Regions from separate parts of the Trichocoleus sp. FACHB-591 genome, predicted to be linked through region 1. Evidence: riboswitches for the same ligand, from Rfam matches in the RefSeq annotation. Region 1 holds a riboswitch; the other holds the start of a gene.
The links. Region 1 has a riboswitch for cobalamin ahead of H6F90_RS23505 (sirohydrochlorin chelatase). Riboswitches for the same ligand answer to the same signal wherever they lie in the genome.
Positions count from the first base shown of each region.

Region 1 (5,708 bases):
TTTTAAAGGGAAGCAATAGGTAAATTGAGCATGGATATTAAAAACGGATTTGTCGGCAGCGTCGGCAACACCCCCTTAATTCGGTTGCACAGCTTCAGCGAAGAAACAGGGTGCGAAATTTTAGGCAAGGCCGAGTTCCTTAACCCAGGTGGCTCTGTGAAAGACCGGGCCGCGCTATACATGATTGAGGATGCCGAACGCAAAGGGTTGCTCAAGCCTGGTGGCACCGTGGTAGAAGGCACCGCAGGCAACACCGGGATCGGGTTGGCGCATATCTGCAATGCCAAGGGTTACAAGTGCCTGATCATCATCCCTGACACCCAATCTCAAGAAAAAATTGACACGCTACGAACTTTAGGCGCTGAGGTGCGTCCTGTTCCTGCCGTACCTTACAAAGACCCCAACAACTACGTCAGGCTTTCTGGCCGCATTGCAGAAGAGATGGAGAATGCCATCTGGGCGAACCAGTTCGATAACTTAGCCAATCGCCTGGCGCACTACCATACGACTGGGCCAGAGATTTGGGCGCAAACTGAGGGCAAAGTTGATGCTTGGATTACCTCGACTGGCACAGGTGGAACTTATGCTGGGGTGGCAATGTTTCTCAAGGAAAAGAACCCCAACATCAGAGCGGTATTAGCTGACCCAATGGGTAGCGGTCTCTACAGCTATGTCAAGACAGGCGAAATCAGCTCAGAAGGGAGTTCCATTACTGAAGGTATTGGCAACAGCCGCGTTACAGCCAATATGGAAGGCGCACCCGCCGATGATGCCATTCGCATCCATGACCAAGAGTGTGTAGAAGTGGTGTATCGTCTGCTGCGAGAAGAAGGCTTATTTTTGGGCGGCTCCAGCGGAATTAACGTCGCTGCGTCAGTGGCACTGGCAAAACAAATGGGGCCCGGACATACCATTGTGACTATTTTGTGTGATAGTGGCTCCCGGTATCAATCACGGTTGTTCAATCTGGATTGGCTCGCTCAAAAAGGATTATCTCCAGAAGCGATCGCCACTGCCTAAACTATCTCCCGCCAGCCTCCTTCTATCACTTCGATGCGCTACCCGCTCTCAAGCTATAGCAACAGCCATATTGGCTAGGGGTATATTCGCCAGGGATATTTATGGGTGGCATGTGCCATCAGGTTCCCACCCACGACTGAGTAAGCTTCCGCTTGGACTTGCGACCATAAACATAAGCTGACGGATTGAGTCAGTGGAGCGGGTCAGCATAGGAGGCAAAGACATGGTGGAATCTTGGATGATTATTGGTGGCATCACCTTTTTGGTGGCTTTAGGAGCAGCTTGGATCAGACCCCGTGATACCGTCTGGGCGGTAGAGTTACAGCGTCCTTTGTGGCTCTTTTTTGAGCCTCTGATTCCGGTGATTTGGACTTTTGTGTTTAGTTGTGGGGCTGCTTCTGCCTATTTAGTGTGGGAAAAGAATCCAGGTAGCTTGCAAATGTGGCTCCTAATGGCGCTGTACCTGCTGCTAGAAGTAATTACTGTTGCTTACATTCCACTTACTCTCAGGCTGCGAAATATTAAAGCTGGTGTGGTTTTAGGCGGTATTGGTGTGGTTTTAGGAGTTTTCCTCGCTAGCTCCATTTTGTCGATTTCGGGTTTGGCAGTGCTTTTGCTCTTGCCTTACTTGATTTGGAGTCCGATTGGCACCTATGCCACATTGGAAATGATGCGGCTCAACCCTGAGGCAGCACACTAATCTTTCCGCTGGTCGATTACGGTTGACCTAATGCCCTGACACAATCGCTTCATAACTTATCTTTGCTCAGAACTGTCAGATCTGATTTGAGCCAAGTGCAGCGTGTGGCCCAGAGGAAGCTAAAAGCATGATCAAGTCTTGGATGGTAATTGCAGCCGTAACCTTTTTAGTGGCAATCGGCGGTAGTGTGATTCGGCCCCGTGATGTGAAATGGTTTCGGCGCTTACGTCGTCCAAGCTGGCTCACCTTTGAACCTGCCATTCCAGTGATTTGGGCGGTGGTTTTTGTCTGTGGCGCATGGTCTGCCTACAACATTTGGGAGCGAGACCCTGGCAGCTCAAAAACCTGGTTTCTCATGGGTTTCTATCTGCTATTGGAAATCGTGACAATTGTCTACCAGCCTCTGACATTATGGCTGCGTAACCTCACCATCGGCACATTCATTGGTGGTACTGGAGCGGTTCTAGGTTGGATTCTGGCAGCGGTAGTTGCACCCGTTTCGGCTACTGCCGCTGCCCTCCTCATTCCCTATTTAATCTGGAGCCCGATTGGTACCTATGCGACTTGGGAGTTGGCAAAGCTGAATCCAGAATCTGCTTAAACTTTTGCTTAGATAACTCAGTCAAGGGGTAGTTGGGGCCACGGCTGGTGGAGCGAAATGTAGCGATCGCGACTTTTGTTCTAAGCTGGATGAGATGAATTGGCTGGCAGACGCAATCAGCCTCGGCTTATTAAGGAGAGACCATGACTCGCGCCATAATGAAAACCGCCAAAGGCACCATCAACCTAGAGCTGTTTGAGCAGGATGCGCCTAACACGGTGAAGAATTTTGTTGATCTTGCCAATAAAGGGTTTTACGACGGGCTGACCTTTCACCGCGTAATTTCTGACTTCATGATTCAGGGTGGCTGTCCTCAAGGCACAGGCACCGGAGGTCCAGGATACAAAATCAACTGCGAAACGGCTGGCAACCCCAACAAGCACCAAGCAGGCAGCCTGTCGATGGCTCACGCTGGCAAAGATACTGGGGGAAGTCAATTCTTTATTTGCCACTCGCCTCAGCCTCACCTCGATGGCAAGCACACTGTGTTTGGCAAAACGGAAAATATGGATGTCGTGAATGCGATTCGTAAAGACGACAAAATCCTGTCCGTCAGGATCGAATCCTAGGTAAATCTTAGGTAGAAGTAGTGTCGCGATCGCCTCATGGCTTATCCAAGGAGCGATCGCCCAAGTTCCAAGCAATTCGCAAACACCTAAGCCCCCATATAATAGCTACTCGAATAGCCAAACCAAACCGTGCCCTAAAACCAACTTCTGGAGGAGGTCTGGAGGACGCAGCCGTCCTTCAGTGGGGGTTTGAGGGCAAGCGCCCCTAAGGGTTTGGTTCTAGTACATATGCCTGCACACCCAACTAAAAGATCATCGAGCGATCGCCCTCAACCCCCTCCCCCGCATACAGTCCCAAGAACAGATGGGATAAGATAACGAAGCACACGTGAACAGTAGCCAGATAGGGAAAATCCGGTGCGAGTCCGGTGCTGTGCCGCAGCTGTCAATGGAGCTGAAAATTCGGATTTAGTAGAGTGTCAGCTCTCCTCAGCCAGAACGCCTATCTGTTACCACTTCACTCACTTCCTGCGTCGCACGGGAAAGAGGATTTGACTCATGTTAACTACCAATTCAACCCTGTTGAATACAATCGATGCTGCTGCTCCAGCGGCACAACTACCGCCTCTGCCCATGCAGCGACCTTTACTGCTGATTGGGCATGGCAGCCGCGATGAAGATGGACGGCGGAGCTTTCTCGAATTTGCCGCAGCGTACCAATCTCTAGATACCTCCCGCCCCGCAGTTCCTTGCTTCCTCGAACTCACCGCTCCCTCCATTCAAGAAGGCGTTGATCAGTGCGTGGAACAGGGCTACACCGAATTTTCCGTTTTGCCAATTTTGCTCTTTGCCGCACGACATAACAAATTTGATGTCACCAACGAACTCGATCGCGCTCGTCAGCGGCATCCCCAAGTCAAGTTCCACTACGGGCGGCACTTTGGCATTACTCCCGGCATTCTAGACCTGTGGCGATCGCGCCTAGCCGAACTCGACCAACCCCAATGGAACCCCCAAGGCATTGAGCGCAAAGATACCGTCCTGCTGTTTGTGGGGCGTGGAGCCAGCGACCCAGATGCCAACGGTGATGTTTACAAAATGGCTCGGATTCTCTGGGAAGGCAGCGGCTATAGCACCGTCGAAACCTGCTTTATTGGCATCACCCATCCCCGCTTAGAAGAAGGCTTCCGTCGCGCCCGCCTATACGAACCCAAGCGAATTATCGTCCTGCCTTACTTCTTGTTTACTGGGTTGCTGATGAAGAAGATCTTTGACATCACCACACAGCAACAAGAACTGCATCCCGACATCTCCATGACCTGCTTGCCAGAAATGGGCTTGCATCCGCAACTCTTCTCCATTTTGCGGGAACGAGAAATTGAAACCCAACTGGGCCAAGTGCAGATGAACTGCGAGATGTGTAAGTTTCGCTTAGCGGCTGTCGCTAATGGTGGCGGTCATGGTCACGGGCATGATCATGGGCATGGTCACGATCACGGCCATAGTCATGAGCAAGCTCACGGGCACGATCACGGCCACGGCCACGGGCATGGTCACGGGCACGACCATCCTGTTGTTGACCCCTACGCCGAACCCGCTCAATATCACGAGAGAATTTGGCAAGTTCCCTAAAGACCTAGAGCCACTAAAGCGATCGCCAGCTAGACTCTAGAAGGTTGGTTAATGCAACAGGATGGACAAGAAGTTTCAGACTGGACTAGTCTGCTTACTCTCTTTGATGTTGGTGGTTGTGCTTTTGGTCGTGCCAGCACAGCAATCTAAGCCACCAGCGGCCCCAGCATTAACCGAGTTACGCGGAGTCTGGCTGACCAACGTGGCAAGTGCGGTCCTGTTTCGGCCTGGGGGAGTTCAGCGAGCCTTCAAGCAGCTATCTCAGCTCCACTTCAATACGGTTTACCCCGTCGTCTGGAATCGGGGACATACCCTGTATCCCAGCTTTGTGCTCAAGCGGAGCATTGGGCGATCGCAAGACCCCATGCTAACGAGTCTGCGTTTAGGCAAAGATGTCTTAGCGGAGATGGTTCAGCAGGGCCATCAACAGGGACTCAGGATCATTCCTTGGTTTGAGTACGGCTTTATGGCTCCCGCTGGCTCGGCGTTAGTGCAGCAGCACCCCGATTGGCTCACCAGCCGTCAAGATGGCACCACAGCCATTCGCTCAGATTGGGAGCAATTAGCTTTACCCAATGCTACAAAGTCGCGATCGCCATCCTGGTTGGAATTCGCTCAGCAGAAACTGCGGCAGCCGTTTGGCATCAGTCGAGTTTGGCTGAACCCGCTGCATCCAGAGGTGCAAGCCCTAATGGTAGATCTGATTGTAGAAGTCGTGACTCGCTACGATGTCGCTGGGATTCAATTGGATGACCACTTTGGGTTGCCAGTAGATTTTGGTTACGACGCTTTTACGGTTGAGCTTTACCAGCAAGAACATGGGGGTAAACCGCCTCCTGATAACCCGCTAGACCCAGAATGGATGCGCTGGCGAGCGAATAAAATTACCGCTTTGATGGAGCAGATTTTTCGCGCTGTGAAGGTGGTGCGGCCCTACTGCTTAATCACGCTATCCCCCAACTCTCAAGGATTTTCCTACAGAACCTACCTGCAAGATTGGCAAACCTGGGTGCGGCAGGGCTGGATTGAAGAACTGGTTTTACAGGTCTATCGCCAAAGGTTGTCTACTTTTGTGGCGGAACTAAAGCAACCTGCAGTGCAGTTCGCGCGTCAACGGATTCCAGTCGCGATTGGCATTCACACAGGCTCTTGGGGGCAGCCCGTCAACATGCAGCAGATTCAGGAACAAGTCCAGGCTGCGCGTGAGCAAGGGTTTGATGGTGTCTCCTTTTTTTACTGGGAGAGC
Region 1 is NZ_JACJPA010000110.1:18,697-24,404, forward strand. Features, by position in the region: gene H6F90_RS23485 (cysteine synthase A) at 31-1,020, shown strand; gene H6F90_RS23490 (tryptophan-rich sensory protein) at 1,244-1,720, shown strand; gene H6F90_RS23495 (TspO/MBR family protein) at 1,848-2,321, shown strand; gene H6F90_RS23500 (peptidylprolyl isomerase) at 2,465-2,890, shown strand; cobalamin riboswitch at 3,192-3,355, shown strand; gene H6F90_RS23505 (sirohydrochlorin chelatase) at 3,389-4,462, shown strand; gene H6F90_RS23510 (glycoside hydrolase family 10 protein) at 4,524-5,708, shown strand, end outside.

Region 2 (5,708 bases), on a different contig from region 1:
GGCATAATTATCTGGTACGTCCTACAGAAGCTGATTCCGAAGGAGTACTACACTTGGCTCGGTGCCTTTGTGATGGTGTTATTCATCATTCTGGCCTTCCTAACGCCAACCAGCCGAGTTGTCTCCACAGTTTGGAGCGTGTTATCGCTGCCCTTCAAGCCCCTTGGCTTATCGTTGTTGCTGCTAGCTGCTGCTGCCGCCAAGATGGATAAAGGCGGGTTGAAAAAGCCGGGGGGTACTTTGGTGATCGCTGCCCTGTTAATTTTGCTAATTTCCAGTACTCCTTTTGTGGCCTATGCACTGGCCCAAAAAACCGAGCAGGCCGCCATTCAGTTCGATCAGCAACGGCGGGAACTTTGTGACCTTCAGTGCCCGACAACGCTGACCCCTCCAGAAGGACAAACAGCGGCAGCGATCGTGGTATTGGGATGGGGAACGACGCAGGCGAATCTACCCTATCGGCGACAGATTCAACTAACGGATACGGGCGATCGCATTATTTACGCTGCCCAACTGTATCAAGACCAACTACGGCTAGGGAATAGGCCTTTGGTGATCGTCAGTGCAGGCCCTAGGGGCGATTTGCAAGGCAAGCCTGAGGAAATCGTGGAAGCGAGGGACATTGAAACCTTACTGATCAATATGGGAGTGGCTAGAGACGACATTGTGGTGGAACCGACTGGCGTGGATGTGCGTACTAGCGCTGTCGCCGTAGGACGAATTTTGATGGAGCGGCGGTTGGGCGATCGCGTGATCTTAGTTTCCTCTGCCACGAATACTAGGCGAGCCGCTTTAACCTTTGCCAGGGTAGGAATTCGAGTCATTCCTCGACCCACAAATTTTTATACGTTTGAGTCGGGTGGCAGTCTCAGGCGCAGATTACGGATTGCCGACTTTGTCCCCAGCGCTGACACTCTGGTGGTCACGACTCGCGTGATTGAGGAATATTTGCTCTCGGTTTATTACTTCTTACGCGGCTGGCTCGCACCTTTGGGCATTTAGCTCGGCTCGCAGAGGGGTTGCCTGCTGCTGAGGTAATTCGTTTAGGATGATCAAAAGGTTGCTGGATTTTTGCTCATGGCTCGCTCTCAGCTACGGAAACTTGCGGCTTACTTACAACCCCACTGGAAAACTACTGTTTTAGGCGTTTTATCGCTGCTGATCGTCAATTTAGTTGGGGTTTATATCCCGCTGGTCATCCGCGACGCTGTTGACGACCTTCAAGTCACCTTCAGCTTCGACCAAGTTTTGTACTATGTAGGGCTGATTTTGGCCCTAGCGTCGGTCATGTGGGGAATTCGCATGGTCTCTCGGATTTTGCTCTTTGGCACTGGGAGGCAGGTGGAATTTGACTTGAAGCAGAAGATCTTCAATCACTTGCTAACCCTAGAGCCGTTTTACTTTTCACTCAACACCGCTGGGGATCTCATTAGCCGCGCGACAAGTGATGTAGACAATATTCGGCGGTTGGTGGGGTTTGCTGTGCTCAGTTTGGCAAATACCGTCTTTGCCTATACTTTGACCTTGCCCGTCATGCTGACGATTGACTGGAAGCTGAGCTTATTGGCGATCGCACCTTACCCGTTCATGTTGATGTTGGTGCGCTTGTTTAGCGATCGCCTCCGCAATGAGCAGCTAGAGGTGCAAGAAGAACTGTCTAAAATGAGCGATCTGATTCAAGAAGACATGAGCGGCATCGCCTTGATTAAGATCTACGCTCAAGAGGAAAACGAGCGGCGAGCCTTCCGACAACTGAATCAGCAACTGCTCAAGGCCAACCTAAAGCTAGCTAGAACCCGTAATACCTTGTTTCCGCTGCTGATCGGCATTGCCAGCCTCAGTATTCTGGTGCTGTTGTGGCAGGGGGCCAGAGCGATCGCCACGGGAGCGCTTAGTGTAGGTGACTTTATCGCCTTGCTCCTGTACGTCGAACGCCTGATCTTCCCGACCGCACTACTCGGCTTCACGATTACAGCCTATCAACGTGGTGAAGTCAGTATCGATCGCGTCGAGTCAATTTTGACGGTGGAACCGAAGATCAAAAACGAGCCCGATGTGGTGCCGTTAGCTCTAGCAGAGGTCAAAGGTCGCCTCAGCGCCCGTGATCTCAGCTTTACCTATCCTGGCGCCGTCATACCAGCGCTGCAAAATGTCAGCTTCACAATCGAACCGGGAGAAACCGTCGCGATCGTAGGGCCAATTGGGTCAGGTAAGTCCACCTTGGCAAATGCGATCCCCCGACTGCTGGATATTGCGTCAGAGCAACTGTTTGTCGATGACTACGACATTACTCAGTTGCGCTTGCAGGATTTGCGATCTGCGATCGCGTATGTGCCCCAAGACAGCTTCCTCTTCAGCACCACAGTCAAGAACAATATCCGCTACGGCGACCCTCTAGCAGAACAGCCAGAGGTAGAGTACGCGTCCAAACAAGCTCAAATTCACCAAGAGATTCTCAATTTCCCGCACCAGTACGAAACAGTGGTAGGTGAACGAGGGATTACGTTATCTGGTGGACAACGCCAGCGCAGCGCCCTAGGCAGAGCTTTATTGGTTGATGCGCCCATTTTGATTTTGGACGACGCCCTCTCCAGCGTGGACAACCAAACCGCCACCCAAATTCTGAAAAATTTGTCGGAAGGTACACAACGTAAAACGGTGCTGTTTATCTCTCACCAACTCGCCGCTGCCGCCACAGCCGATCGCATTTTTGTCATGGAGCATGGTCACATTGTGCAGACGGGCACCCATGATCAACTGCTCAAGCAGCCTGGACTATACCAAACGCTATGGAGCCAGCATGCCTTAGAAGAAATGCTGCGCTAAGAACCAAAATCTGGGGTTGCAGTTTTGCGGCAAAAACCTTTATGTCAATAAACAGTGATATGATTGCCCTACTCATGCGGTTCTAGTGAGGAACAGTCACTAGAGGTAACGGGGAAAGTTCGGTGCAAATCCGACGCTGTCCCGCAACTGTGAAGGAATTTTTTGCTCAGCTAAGTAAAAATTTCCTAGCCAGGATGCCCGCCGGTGGGAAGTTCTATAGCTCTAAAGTGCGAGGTACACCATGAGAACTGCATCCCTGACTTCTGGCTCTCTACAGCAACAGGCTGTCCGTTGGACGCTTTCGGTGCCTGTGCAAGCCACCTTATTTACTTCCTTGTGTGCGTTGACGCTCTGGACGGTTTATTTCTCAAGCTATCCTGCCGCCCACAATCAAATGCACTCGCTACGCCACCATACCTTGAGTGTTAGCTGCCACTAGAATTTCGCGCTCCGTCAGAATTCTTACTCGTCAGCATCCTCAAAGGTTCTAAGTCATAATGACAAAAATTAAACTCGTTTCGCTCCTCAGCTTATTAGGGCTGCTAGGAGCTTTAAGCTATGGTGCAGTTGGGCGATCGCAACTACCACAGCCATCGGTGAAGCTGGCAACTGAACCATCTACCAGTCAGTTACTACCCTTTGAGGCCGATGCCGCGCAGCCCCAAAATCCAGTGCAAATGACGCTACAAGCGCTGGATGCAACCGGGAAGCCACTGCAAGATGCCAACATTCGTGTCAAACTGCTAACCCCGCCTACGAATCCTTGGTTGCCCACCGACTTTCCCATTGTTGAGGGCACCAAGCTACTGGATTTGGCGGCGATCGCCGCTAATGGTCAACTGGAATTTCAGCAAATGCTCCCGATTCGCGGTGACTACCAACTCCAAGTCGAAGTTACACCAACCGTTGCTAATGCCTTTGCACCTTTTCAGCAAACCTTAACTTTGCCCGTCGCCGAAAATTCAATTAAATATCGCAACTTCGCCATCCTAGCCGTGATTTTGTTGGGGGTAGGCTTCGGTGGCGGCTGGGTGATTGGCGGCAAGCAAGAACTGCAACCTGGAGAAATTGCCCCTCAGCGAGTTCGGTTGCTGTTGAGCGGAACCATTGTGGTCGCGATCGCTGCTCTACTCGTCGTCAATATTAGTGCTGAACTGTCTCACTCCCATGAGCACTCTCACGAACATGAGCATGGAGATAAGGCGATCGCCGCTTTGCCGTCTAGTGCGAACACACAAGGCTTAGAAGTGAAGCTGTTAGGGCATCACCATGCCACGGTAGGCGAACCTGCTGAGTTGGTTGTACAGGCGATCGATACTAAAACGGGTCAACCAGCAACTGATGTGGTGTTTGACATCAAAGCCAAATCTTTAGAAGCAGGCTGGGTTGCCTTTGCTCATCAAGCAACACCCAATAACCAAGGTGAATTTGCATGGCAACAACAGTTTTTTGATGGCGCACCCTATCAAGTGGAAGTTGAAGTCACACCCAAACCCGGTGCGGCTCGTCAGTTTTCATCCTTCAAAGTGGCTCAAGAGATTGAAGTTGAGGGCGTAGAGCCACCGTTGCGATCGCGCCTCCTTTCCCTTGGCTATTTTGTCAGCATTTTGCTGGTGGGCTTGGGTCTTGGTTTATGGGTGCAACAACGGCGACAACCGCGATCGCTCCTTGACAGCAAGGCGTTAAATTAGACATAATGGCAAATTGTCTGTCTATTCCTGCTCGGACCAGGTGAAGGCATCACAAAAAGCTGGCATGCTGATTGTGCAAAGCATTTCATAAAGAGCATTAGCCAGCTACCTGTACGGCAACTGTTAGGAGAATTTCATGGCTTACGCAATTATTGAGACGGGTGGTAAGCAACTGCGGGTGGAACCGGGTCGCTTTTATGATGTAGAGCGGATTGCGGGTGATGTCGATGCCGCTGTCACCATTGACAAAGTGCTATTTGTGCAAAACGATGGTGAAATCTCTGTTGGTCAGCCTTTAGTAGCAGGGGCAGCAGTTCAAGGTACCATCCTGCGCCAACTGCGAGGCCGTAAAATCATCGTGTACAAGATGCAGCCTAAGAAGAAAACCCGTAAGAAGCAGGGTCACCGTCAAGAATTAACCCGCTTGATGATCAACTCCATCAACCTGAATGGCACCGAGTTGGGTGCAGGCGAAGGCTAAGATCAAGTCAGGCAGCGTTGTCAACTTGCAAAACTTGTAGAGATCTCTGAGGGAACAATGGCTCATAAGAAAGGTACAGGTAGTACTCGTAACGGTCGCGACTCGAATGCTCAGCGCCTAGGCGTCAAGCGCTTCGGCGGTCAAGTGGTTCGCGCTGGCAACATCCTAGTGCGTCAGCGGGGTACCAAATTCCACCCTGGCAGCAACGTCGGTCGTGGCAGCGATGACACTCTCTTCGCTCTCGTTGATGGTGTTGTCACCTTCGAAAGAAAAGGTAAGAGCGGCAAGAAAGTTAGCGTTTATCCCGCTGCTGTTGAAGCTCCTGTTGCAGTTACTGCATAAGCTAAGGCGATCGCGATTTGCTAAATCGATTGTGGGGGCACAGCATGCTGTGCCCCTATTTTGTTTGCTTAAAATCCGGAGTTTTACAGAAAGTTACTGAGTTGTGAGTGGGCAAGCAACAAGCCTTAAACTAGTAAACTGTTGAGAAATTTGAGAGTTAGCTAACCTTTCGTTACGAGGTTGCTAAGCCAGGTAGGTTTTTCTAAATTTTTACCTTTAGTAGACGCTATGTTTCCGACCCATCGCCCTCGCCGCTTGCGTGCCAATCCTCAGCTTCGTCGGATGGTACGTGAAACCATTGTCACCACCAGCGATTTGATCTACCCGCTGTTTGCCGTTCCGGGAGAGGCGATCGCTCAGGAAGTTCG
Region 2 is NZ_JACJPA010000094.1:48,071-53,778, forward strand. Features, by position in the region: gene H6F90_RS17300 (YdcF family protein) at 1-1,002, shown strand, start outside; gene H6F90_RS17305 (ABC transporter ATP-binding protein) at 1,078-2,826, shown strand; cobalamin riboswitch at 2,887-3,047, shown strand; gene H6F90_RS17310 (CbtB-domain containing protein) at 3,068-3,265, shown strand; gene H6F90_RS17315 (hypothetical protein) at 3,324-4,517, shown strand; gene rplU (50S ribosomal protein L21) at 4,654-4,998, shown strand; gene rpmA (50S ribosomal protein L27) at 5,056-5,340, shown strand; gene hemB (porphobilinogen synthase) at 5,569-5,708, shown strand, end outside.
Region 2: another riboswitch for cobalamin. It lies ahead of H6F90_RS17310 (CbtB-domain containing protein); the one in region 1 lies ahead of H6F90_RS23505 (sirohydrochlorin chelatase).